Regions from separate parts of the Arthrobacter sp. LjRoot78 genome, predicted to be linked through region 2. Evidence: riboswitches for the same ligand, from Rfam matches in the RefSeq annotation. Region 2 holds a riboswitch; the other holds the start of a gene.
The links. Region 2 has a riboswitch for cyclic di-AMP ahead of ACSQ1X_RS03440 (hypothetical protein). Riboswitches for the same ligand answer to the same signal wherever they lie in the genome.
Positions count from the first base shown of each region.

Region 1: another riboswitch for cyclic di-AMP. It lies ahead of ACSQ1X_RS04110 (C40 family peptidase); the one in region 2 lies ahead of ACSQ1X_RS03440 (hypothetical protein).

Region 1 is NZ_CAXUTG020000001.1:859,932-865,642, reverse strand. It holds gene ACSQ1X_RS04120 (HNH endonuclease) at 1-492, opposite strand, end outside; gene ACSQ1X_RS04115 (NlpC/P60 family protein) at 715-1,476, opposite strand; gene ACSQ1X_RS04110 (C40 family peptidase) at 1,637-2,311, opposite strand; cyclic di-AMP (ydaO/yuaA leader) riboswitch at 2,382-2,541, opposite strand; gene ACSQ1X_RS04105 (M23 family metallopeptidase) at 2,690-3,514, opposite strand; cyclic di-AMP (ydaO/yuaA leader) riboswitch at 3,518-3,729, opposite strand; gene ACSQ1X_RS04100 (metal-dependent transcriptional regulator) at 3,869-4,564, opposite strand; gene serC (phosphoserine transaminase) at 4,930-5,711, shown strand, end outside.
Region 2 is NZ_CAXUTG020000001.1:707,512-713,222, forward strand. It holds gene ACSQ1X_RS03420 (HAD-IA family hydrolase) at 1-591, shown strand, start outside; gene ACSQ1X_RS03425 (DUF7793 family protein) at 657-1,025, shown strand; gene ACSQ1X_RS03430 (dolichyl-phosphate beta-glucosyltransferase) at 1,012-1,956, opposite strand; gene ACSQ1X_RS03435 (hypothetical protein) at 2,105-2,620, opposite strand; gene ACSQ1X_RS03440 (hypothetical protein) at 2,863-3,642, opposite strand; cyclic di-AMP (ydaO/yuaA leader) riboswitch at 3,642-3,816, opposite strand; gene ACSQ1X_RS03445 (HAMP domain-containing sensor histidine kinase) at 3,965-5,497, opposite strand; gene ACSQ1X_RS03450 (response regulator transcription factor) at 5,499-5,711, opposite strand, start outside.

The DNA.
Region 1 (5,711 bases), 150 kb from region 2:
TGATTCGGGCAGGAGGAAAGGGTCCCACGCGGGCGTGGGCTTTTCCAGTTCCTTGATCTGCCAGATCGTGCCGTGCGGAGGCGCGGGCACGAACCTGAGTTTCCAGCCCATCTCGGCAGGCGTGTGGTCGCCCTTCACGTTGTTGCATCGAAGGCAGGCGGCCACCAGGTTCTCCCAGGAATCGGCACCGCCCCTCGATTTCGGGTGGACGTGGTCAATGGTGTGTGCTGCCTTACCGCAATAGGCGCAGCGGTGGCCGTCACGGCGCAGCACGCCCCGGCGGCTCACAGCCGTGATGGTGTTGTACCGGGGCCGGATGTAGCGGTTTAGGAGTATCACGGACGGACGGCCCAGGATCTCCTGCGGCCCGACGACAGGATCGTCGCCTTCGGCCACCACGCTAGCTTTTCCGGTCAGCACAAGAACCAGCGCCCGGCGGAAGGTCACAACCGCCAGCGGTTCATATCCAGCATTAAGAACGAGTGTGCGCATGCACATACCTCTTCACGGCCGCACCCGTCAGGGGCTCGAGGGCCGGCTGCCCTCTGCTTGTCCGGGCTATGGATCGACAACACAAGAGTAAACACTCAAGTGCCCTATCGCCGAATCGGCTCTTTACCATAGACTCCGTGTCGGCAAAAATTCACCTGCCGGAAACGCAGAAGGACCCCTGCCCGAGGGCAGGGGTCCTTCTGTTACGCGTGAACCGGGGTATTAGCCGCCGACGCGGATGAAGACCGGACCGGAACCAACGTTGACGCTGAACAGCGAGGTGGTTCCGCCGTTCCAGCCGCCGTGAACGGCCTGGCCGTTGCCGACGTAGACAGCGATGTGGGCCATGCCCATGCCGCCGTTCTCGTAGTACGCGAGGTCGCCCGGCTGTGCCTCGGCGGCGCTCACGGTGCGGCCCAGGGACAGGTAACCTGCCGGCCAGCCGTGGTAGTTGACGCCGACTGCTGCAAGCGCGTTGGTGGCGAGGGCGGTGCAGTCCTGCGCGACACCCAGCTGGGCGTAGGCGGCGGCAGCAATCGCTGCGCCGTTTCCGCTGGCGGCGGCGGGTGCTGCAGCTGCAGGGACGGCCGGGGCCGACACGGTCGCGGCAGCGGCAACCGGAGCAGCCTCGGGAGCAGCTTCCTGGACCTCGACGACAGGCTTGGGAGCCTCGACGACCGGAGCCGGGGAGGTGGAGACCGCCGGCTTCTCGAAGGAGATGGCGATGCTGGAAGCGGCCGAGATGTTGGCCGGAGCAGAGGACTGCACTTCCAGGGTGGAAGCAGAGGTTGCTTCGCGCTGAACGTTGGTGTCGGCAGCGTTGGCTGCGATACCGCTGGTCAGGACCAGGCCGGAAGCTGCAGCGATAACCGCAGCCTGACGGCCCATGCCGCCGGCGTTGTCGCCGACAGCCTTGGCAATGACAGCAAGCGAGTTGGTTTTGGTAACCTCGGCGCGGTGCCGTGCGATCGCACGAGTAGTCATTATTTCTCTCTTTCGTTTTCCTCAGACTGCGTGGCAGGCCGCGGTTTTTGGACGCTCCGGCATCTTGGGGGTACGCCGGAACGGCCCGAACAGGTTTATTTAGCGAAGAACGCGCGCTTCAGCGACGGGAAACCCGGGATGTAGCGAAGCGCCGCGTGTTCTAGCGAAGCGTGTAGAACGCAGAAGTGCCCGTGGCGGACACAGCGTGCAGGATCGTGCCCTGCGACGGGTTCAGCGCGCTGATCATCATGCCGTTGCCGACGTAGATGCCAACGTGCGCACCGCCGTTTTGCATGACCAGGTCGCCCGGCGCCGGGGTGGCGGTGGGTGTCATGGCGGTCCATGCATTGGTGCGGGGGATGCTGATGCCAGCCTGGGCGTAGACCCACTGGGTGAAGCCTGAGCAGTCCCAGCCGCTGGGAGTGGTGCCGCCCCAGACGTAGGCGCTGCCAATACCGGTGTACGCGATGGCGGCGAGGCCCGATGCTGCTGCAGAGGAGGCGGCGTCGGCAAGCTTGCCGGCCTTGGCTTCCCCGTCAGCACCAGTGGAGGTCTCGCTGGCGTCGGTACCGGTGGACTGTGCCCGGACGGTTTCAATCTTGGGCGCTGCCGTCGTGGTGACTGACGGACGCTCGAAGGAAACAGTCGCTGTCGGTTCAGCGGTTACGGCCAGCTGGGCTGACTGAGAGTCGGACTCCGTCGAAGCGGAAACACCCAGGTTGGTATCGGCGGCATTTGCCGGCATTCCAACGCTGAGGATCAGTCCGGACGCAGCTGCGATCACAGCCGCCTGGCGACCTACGGTCCCGGCGTTGGCAGTAACAGCCCTGGACACGGAGTTCAACGGGTTCGTACGAACCGTTTGCGCACGGTGGCGCGCAGAAGTGTTGCGTGTAGACACGAAGGTAGCCTCTCCCAATGCCTACGAGGTGAGCTGTCGGATTCGGATGGGAGTCACCCGGCCGCTCGGCTTCCTGGGAAGCTTTTGCGACTTAACCCCAAGGTCTTCTTGCGAAGACCAAAATTGGTTCCCCCGCCTCTGCCAGACGATGTCATGCGAACGGACCTTGAGCGGTGGCAGAGTTAGGCAATCCACTCAAGAGCGCCAACTTCGGAAAAGTTGGCGTGCTCTAAACGGTACAGGAATTCCGAACGAATGTCACATTCAGGTCACGGCATGTCACAGGAATGCGAGAGTGACCCATCGCTTGGGTCAGAGCCAGCCGGTGGGGTCAACGACTTCGCCGTTGACCATCACTTCGAAATGGAGGTGGCAGCCGGTGGAAGCGCCGGTGGTCCCGCTCAGGGCCACAACGTCGCCGCGGCTGACCTTCTGGCCGACCTGGACGCTTGAAGACGAAAGGTGGTTATACGTGGTTTCGAGGCCGTTGCCGTGGTCAATCACCACCCGGTTTCCGCCGCCGTAGGGGTGCCAGCCGGAGAACGTGACCGTTCCGCTGGCGGCAGCCAGGACGCTGGTGCCGCACTGTGCCGCGTAGTCCTGGCCCCGGTGGAACTCACCGGCTCCGCCGGTTATCGGGCTGACCCGGAAACCGAAGGGCGAAGCGGAAACCAAGTGTTCGAGCGGCGCCCCGAGGCTCCCGGCGGAAGCAGCGCGGGTGATGGTGCCCGCGGACTGCGCGCTCAGGAGCTGCTTGAGCTTGCCGTCGGGATCGCCCTTGGTGGCGACATAAGTGCGGTTGAAGTCAATTTTGGCGCCGGCAGCAGCGGAAACCTCCGGCTGCGCGGCAACTGAGGCGGCGACACCGGCATTCCCGGTGTCCGCAGTGGACATCATGGGACCGGTCGACGGGACGGTCACGGTGAGGACAAGTCCGGTGGCGGCAAGGGCAATGCCGGCCTTCTGACCCACGCCGCTCGCCGAAGCGAAGTCCGTTACCTGGCTGAACAGGCTGCGGCGCCGGCGTGCATCACGGTGTGCATCGCGCGGCCTGACCGTCATTACGGCTTCGGCCACAGGGTACTCCGAAGCGGGACCGGTCGCCCTGCGGCGGCCCCTGACGGTCTGCGTGGTCAAGAAATATCCTCTCTGGAGAGCCTGCGAAGTTAGCTGTCGGATTCGGGTCAGAGAGTGCAAAGACCCGGTCCGCCAATGCAAGGCGTCCGACACAGGTCTCCCTAGGGAATCCTTCGTCGGAAGTGGCTTGCTGCTGACGGACTTCACCCCAAGGCCGTATTTCAACGGCCGGTTGTGGTTCCTCCGCCTCTGCCAGGAGGTGGTTCGCACACTGATCCGCTGGCAGAGCTCGGCTTCGGATCAGGTAACGCTTTTGTATCGGCGCTAGTGCTCAACTATAGGCGATTAATCAGCGCGGTAATAATTCCGTTATCTGGGTCTCAGTACGTTGTAGGTGGTCCTACAAGGGCGCAGTTAGCTGACCGTAACAAACACGTGGGCCGCAACCTCGGGCGGCAACTCCAGGGCGCCTTCGATCTCGGGCACACGCACGGAGATGTACTCCCCCACGCGCTCCAGTGCGAGGGACGCCCCCGGCCGGATTCCGCCTTCATCCAGCTGCACCAGCAACTCCGGCTCAACCTGGATGGGCTCGGCCAGCCTGCTCACCGTGATGCGCGAGTCGGCTCCGTACCCGGTCATGGCCTCAAGGAGGTTCACCACACCGTCGGTGAACGCGGGAGTTGGCTGACCACCGAGCGCCGCCAGGCCTGGAATGGGATTGCCATAGGGGGATACCGTGGGGTGGTTCAGGAGTTCGAAGATGCGACGCTCCACCCGCTCGCTCATGACGTGTTCCCAGCGGCACGCTTCGTCGTGGACGTACGCCCAGTCGAGTCCGATGACATCGGCTAGCAGCCGTTCCGCGAGGCGGTGTTTGCGCATGACTTCGGTGGCGCGTTTCCGGCCGGTTTCGGTGAGCTCAAGGTGCCGGTCCCCCGAAACAACCACCAGTCCGTCACGCTCCATGCGCCCGATGGTCTGCGAAACGGTGGGCCCGGAGTGGCGCAGCCGTTCGGCAATCCGGGCGCGGAGAGCCACGATGTTCTCTTCCTCAAGCTCCAAGATTGTCCGAAGATACATCTCCGTGGTGTCGATCAGATCGGTCATCCAGCTCAGCTCCTCGAGCACAGTCCTTGCGTCAGTCCCACCGTACCGCGCAAAAGCCTCCACGTTGGCCTCGGCGGGGTGGACCTGCATCCACCGACCAGCCGCTGGGAAAAGCCCCGCGGGATCAGCCAGACCGGCTACGCGGCCCGCTGTACGACAGCAACCAGTTTAGCCTATTTTGAATTACTCCGGATAATCTTCCGCGCACTGCGCTGACCTGCGGCCGGGATGTCTCAGTGACTGGACTATGACGGATGCCGTTCCCTCCCCTGCAGGCACGTCAGGCAGAATATAGGGGATTCCCCTGTACTGCCGGGCCCCCGTCCACACCGGAAACACGTCCACGCCGATAAATTGGAGCCATTGTGAGCGACACCAGCATCACTATCCCCGCCAACCTCCTGCCCAAGGACGGACGGTTCGGCGCCGGGCCATCAAAGGTCCGCCCCGAGCAGATCGAGGCGCTGTCCGCCGCTTCTGCCACGCTTTTGGGCACGTCGCACCGCCAGACCCCGGTGAAGAACCTGGTCGGGTCTGTCCGCAGCGGCCTCAGCGAATTTTTCCGCGCCCCCGAAGGATACGAAGTCATCCTCGGCGTGGGCGGCTCAACGGCGTTCTGGGACATCGCGGCGTTCGGACTTGTGGACAGCAAGGCCCAGCACCTCTCATTCGGAGAATTCGGCTCCAAATTCGCCTCCGCCACCAACAAGGCTCCGTTCCTGGACGCCTCCTCCATCATCAAAGCCGAGCCCGGCACACGGCCGGAAGCCACCGCGGAAGCGGGCGTGGACGTCTACGCCTGGCCGCAGAACGAAACGTCCACGGGCGTGGCAGCTCCGGTCAAGCGGGTTGCCGGCGCGGATGAAGGCTCGCTTGTCCTGGTGGACGCCACCTCGGCTGCCGGCGGCCTGGACGTCGACGTCTCGGAAGCCGACGTCTACTACTTCGCCCCGCAGAAGAACTTCGCGTCCGACGGCGGCCTGTGGCTGGGGCTCTTCTCTCCGGCGGCGCTGGAGCGCGCTGCCCGGATCAAGGCGAGCGGCCGGTGGATCCCCGATTTCCTTGACCTGCAGACCGCCATCGACAACTCACGGCTCAACCAGACGTACAACACCCCTGCGCTGGCCACACTGGTAACCCTGGACGC
Region 2 (5,711 bases):
GTCGTGGAGCAGGTATGGGGCGAGTTTGCGGCCCGTTACGGCCTGGACATCGCCGAGATCCTCCACACCTCCCATGGCGTCCAGGCAGGGGACACCGTTCGGCGGTTTGCACCTGTCGGCGCCGATGTTGTGGCCCTGACCGCCGAGCTCGGCGCCATGGAACGGGTTCGGACCGAGGGCATCGTTGCGCTGCCCGGAGCCGCCGATCTGCTGCGCAGCCTCCCAGCAGATGCCGTGGCGCTGGTGACTTCCGCCGACCGGATCCTTGCCGACATCCGGATGGGCGCCGCGGGACTGGCCATGCCGGCCACCGCAGTCACGGCCGACCTCGTCACCCGGGGCAAGCCGCACCCGGAAGGCTACCTCCGGGCCGCCGAACTGCTCGGTGTGGACCCGGCCGACGCGCTTGTCTTTGAGGATGCCCCCGCGGGCATTGCGGCCGGACTGGCCGCCGGAATCCGGACCGTGGCCATCGGTCCCAATACCGGCCCCCTGCCGGACGGTGTTCTGCACCTTGCGGACTACTCCGGCGTGTCCGTGACCACGGACATGGACGATTCCGGTGCCAGGAGGATTTCCTTCCGGTTCTGACCCCAAACCGGTTTTCGGTCCAGTAGTCTCGGGAGGGACGTCTGAAACTATCTTGGGGGGATAGGATGACCGAGATCCCGATTGCCGGCGACAGAGGCATTGTTCAGCTGCGCACCGGCGTTTTGCATGTGCAATGGATTCCAGGCCTGGCTATCTGCGAGGAAGCTGCCTTGGCTGTCATGGCAGCCGTCAATGACCTGAGCCGCGGGCGTTCGTTTCCGATGCTGGTGGATATGGCTGCGACGGCGTCCATGAGCCGGGGGGCCCGGCGCGTCTTTGCCCGCCCCAGCACCGTAGCGAGGGTGGCGCTCCTCGGATCGTCCCCGGTGGACCGGGCCATGGCCAATTTCTTCCTCAGCATCAACGCTCCTGCCGCACCAACGCGCTATTTCACCTGTCCGACGGCAGCCATGGCGTGGCTCAGGGAAGCGTAGCCGCCGTAGCGACGGGGGCGTAAACCCGGGCGAGTTCGGAACGAAGCTCCCGCACCGGAATGCGGTCCGCCGCCAAGTCCCGGATAAGGCGGCCCATCCCGCGGAGGTCTGCGAGGGCCGTGTGCAGCAGGTCCACGCCCGCGTCGGCACCGCATGTCCAGTCAACCGGAACCTCGTGCACGCGGAGTCCGCATTTTTCCGCCACGATCAGCAGCTCGGTGTCGAAAAACCACTCGTTGTCCGCCGTGTGCGGAAGGATGCGGCGGGCAACATCTGCGCGAATTGCCTTGAATCCGCACTGCGCATCGCTGAAATGTGCACCCATCAGCGCGTGCAGCAGAAGGTTGTAGCCGCGTGAAATGAAACCACGCCAAGGGCTGCGGACCACATGGGAAGCGCGCGCCAGCCGGGTTCCGATGGCCAGATCGGAGTGCCCGGAAATGAGTGGCGCCACCAAAGGGGCGAGCGCTGCCAGATCGGTGGAAAGATCCACGTCCATGTAGGCCAGCACGGGTGAGGGCGAAGCCAGCCAAACGGTGCGAAGGGCGTTGCCACGCCCTTTTGCGGCAAGCCGCACCACGCTGACTTCGCGGAGTTCACGCGCGATGCGCTCAGCCACCTTAAGAGTGCTGTCGGTGCTGGCGTTGTCGGCCACGGTAATCCGGAACGGGTGCGGGAAGGTGCCGAGCAGATAGTTGTGCAGTCGCCGCAGGGACCGCTCCAGGTCCCGTTCCTCGTTGTAGACCGGGAGGACAACATCAAGGACGGGGATGGCGGTTCCTGAATCCCCCGCGGTCCTGGTGTCGATCGGGGCACGGCGGGTGTTCCCCGTTGCGGGCGGCGAAACGCTGCCGGGCGGGACGTCGACGGCGGCCCGCGGCTGCGATGGCAGTTGGAGCAGTGTTCCCGCGGACTGGTCTGTGAGCGTCATGGTTCCACTATGGGACCGGCGCATATGAAGGATTTAGGCCAAAGCTGTGCAGCTGCTGTGGGATTTGCCGGGTGCGGAAGCGTGCAAGGAAACGGCGGCGGTGCGCCCACCGCCATTGGTGGACGCACCGCCGCCGCGGTTGGGTTCGTTAGGGGGCCAGTACGGCGCAGACGTCGATGACCGTGCCAGGTCCCGAGTACCTCCGGATTTCCGTTTGGAAGTCCCCGGTGACGGCGAAGTTGAAGTTGCCCGATACGAGCACCACACCGGAAACGTCCTCGCCAGCCTGGTCCGTATCGGCGAATGAAAGGAGGTTCCGGCCGGTCGACTTGAATTCGACGCTGTCGGGATCCGTGGCGGTGGGCACGAATTGGATGTGGGACGCGCCCGTGATGACATAACTAACCGTCTCACCGGCATCGTTAGTCAGGGTCACGTTGAGGTTCGGGGCTACGGAAATGACTCTGTCCCCCGGGATAACGATGTCCTTGACCCGCCCGGTCACGGTGGCTTCGATGTCGAAGCCACCTGCGGCTTGGCCGCAGTGAAAGATGTACTCAGTTTGAAGCGGTGGATGCGGCGGGCCGGAAGGCGCAGCCGCGGCCGGAGCGGCGGCTGCGAAAATTGAGGCCAGGACGGCCGTCGGAACTAACCATTTTTTCATTGTTGTGCTCCCTGCATCTTGACGACGGCCCTGGGGCCGGCAGCCGCTTGGAAGACGATTGAAAGCGGCGGCGACCCAGAGTCACTCCACAACCTTGTGAAAACCTTGTGGCTCCAGGAATGAGGGTAGGGACACGGGCGAACCAGCGGGAGAAATGTGCTGTCAGACAGCCGGAGGCCCCGAACCACGTGGATTCGGGGCCTCCGGCTCATGCAGACCAAGCCTGGCGAAGATGCGCCGGCTTAGTACCAGTTGTTGGCGTAGTGGAAGTTCAGGGCGCCGCAGGGGGAGCCGTACCGTTCCTTGACGTAGTTCAGGCCCCAATTGATCTGGGTGCGGAAGTTGGTCAGGTAGTCGGACCCGGCGCTGGCCATCTTCTCGGCCGGCAGGGACTGGACAATGCCGTAGGCGCCACTGCTGGCATTCGTGGCAGTGGTCTTCCAATCCGATTCCTTGGTCCACAGCGTGGTCAGGCACTGCATCTGGTCAGCCGCCCAGCCGTAAGTACCGAGCTGCGATGCGGCATACGCCTGGGCAGCTGCGGGATCGTCGACGGCTACAGGCGGTGCCGGGGCAGGAGCCGGTGCGGGGGCCGCAGCCGGTGCAGGTGCAGGCGCGGGTGCCGGTGCTTCCGGTGCGGACTTCTCCTCGGATGCCGGTTGCGCGTCGGACGACTGCGCTGTCAGGCTGACAGAGGCCGGGGCGGGCATGGCGGAGACCAGGATCTTTTCGAACGCGAGCTTCGACTCGGCGTTTGCGGTAGCGGCGCTGGCTTCGCCCGTTGCAGATGTTGCCGGGGCTGCAGGTTCTGAGGCCTGGCCGGCGGCGCCGACGCCGATCAGGACGGCGCAGGCCGTGGCTACTACTGCGGCCCGCCGGCCTGAGCCCTGCAATCCGGCAGCAATCCGGGACATTGGCGACGCGGTGGTGGCTGGTTCGGCGCGGTGGCGTGAGCGTTCGGCAGGCGCCTTGGACTCGTCGGAAGCGCGCTCCGGACGTACTTCTAGCGTGGATTTAGTCATGGTTGCCTCTCGATGCCGGCGGAGTTAGCTGTCGGGTTCGGATGAGGTCATCCGGCCGCACGGAACTTCACGTGTCGGCTTCACCCCGAGGGCGGCTATGCAAAATGCCCGGAGACCTGGGTCCCCCGCCTCTGCCTAATCATGAGGAAATCCGGGTAGCGGCAGAGTTTGGCGTCCATCCGGATATGCGGCTATAACGGTTGCCGCACTCTAAAAACGCTACAGGACTCTTGCGCTTAAGTCACATTTAGGTAACGAGGGTCACGACGACGGCGCGTTGACTTGCGCCGGAACAGCTGGCTTGCCAGTGATGCGCCCGGAGCTAAGCTGCCGGCGGTTCGCACGGCAGGCGGAGGGCGAATTCGGTGCGTCCCGGGCGGGAATTCACTTCGACGGTTCCGCCGTGCGCTTCCACAATGGACTGCACAATCGAGAGGCCCAGGCCGCTGGTCCCTTCGGACGCAGCGGCCCCGGTGGCTCCCGAGCCCGAAGCGGAGCGGGCCGGACTCGTGCGGGCGGCGTCCGCCCGGGCAAAGCGGGCAAAGACCCGGCCGACGAACTCCGGCGGAATCCCTGCACCATTGTCCGTTACGGTCACCACGACACTGCCGTCGGCCGACCGCATCACGCCGGTGACCACGGTGGTTCCGGGGTCCGTATGCTTGCGGGCATTGGAAAGCAGGTTGGCCAGCACCTGGTGCAGCTGCTTGGCGTCGCCGCGGACCACAACGGGCTCGTCGGGTAATTCGAGCTGCCAGATGCGGTCCGGCGCCATGACCTTCTCGTCGCTGACGGTTTCCACCACCAGCTGGGTCAGGTCCACGTCGCTGATTTTGAGCGGCTGGCCTTCATCCAACCGGGCCAGCAGCAGGAGATCCTCCACCAGGGTGGTCATCCGTTCCGACTGGCTCTGTACCCTGGCGAGGGATTTCTTGCCGTCCGGCGTAAAGTCCTCGGTCATCCGCATCAGTTCTGTGTAGCCGCGGATGGCGGTGAGCGGCGTGCGCAGCTCGTGCGAGGCGTCGGCAACGAACTGGCGCACCTTCGTTTCGCTCTGCTGCCGGGCCTCGAGTGCCTGGGACACGTTGTCCAGCATGAGGTTGAGGGCGTAGCCCACGCTGCCCACTTCAGTTCCAGGATGCGCGTTCGACGACGGCACCCGGACTGCGAGGGCCACCTCACCGGCGTCGAGAGGCAGTTGGGAAACCTGCGTCGCAACTTCGGACAGCTGCTCAAGGGGTTTCATGGTGCGGCGGATCAGCACAGTTCCGGCAAGGCCGATCAGGGCGAGCCCGCCCATCGACACGATCACCATGGTCCACACCAAGGAGCTGAGGGTGTTCTGTTTTTCATCGAGGGGGAGTCCGGTGATGATCACGTCCCCGTATGGAGCCTCCACTGCCACCAGCCGGTAGGAGCCGGTGGACAGGGTCCGGTCAACCGGCGTTGCGTCGTGTTGGAGCGCCAGGAGGATCTGGTCATCCTCGGGGGACAGGGAAGACGGCGTGGCATCGCTCGCGAGGAACCCGGCGCTGCTGACAGTGCCATTGTCGATGCGGGCGATCAAGGTCCCCACACCTTGGCCCCTGCCCTCCAGCGGATCAGGCCTGCCGGCGGGGTTGCCGAGCCGTGGCCGTCCGGCCTCGTTAGAGAGCCTTGAGGCCTGGCTCAGGCGATCATCGAGCTGCTTGGTCAGGAAGGAATCCATGGACGCGTAACTGAACAGGCCAATTGCGCCGCAGATGGCCACGAGCAATGCCATGGCCACCAGAACCAGCCGCGTGCGGAGGTGCCAGGTGGAAGGATCGAGCAAGCGGCGGCGGTCCTTGCGGATCTCGCCGGAAAGCGTGGGCACCTCAATCCGCCGGTTTAATGACGTAGCCTGCGCCGCGCACCGTGTGGATCATGGGCGGGTGCGTGGCATCCACCTTCTTGCGCAGGTAGGAAATGTAGAGCTCCACGATGTTGGCCTGGCCGCCGAAGTCGTAGTCCCACACGCGGTCCAGGATCTGGGCCTTGCTGACCACGCGCTTGGGGTTTTCCATGAGGTAACGGAGGAGTTCAAACTG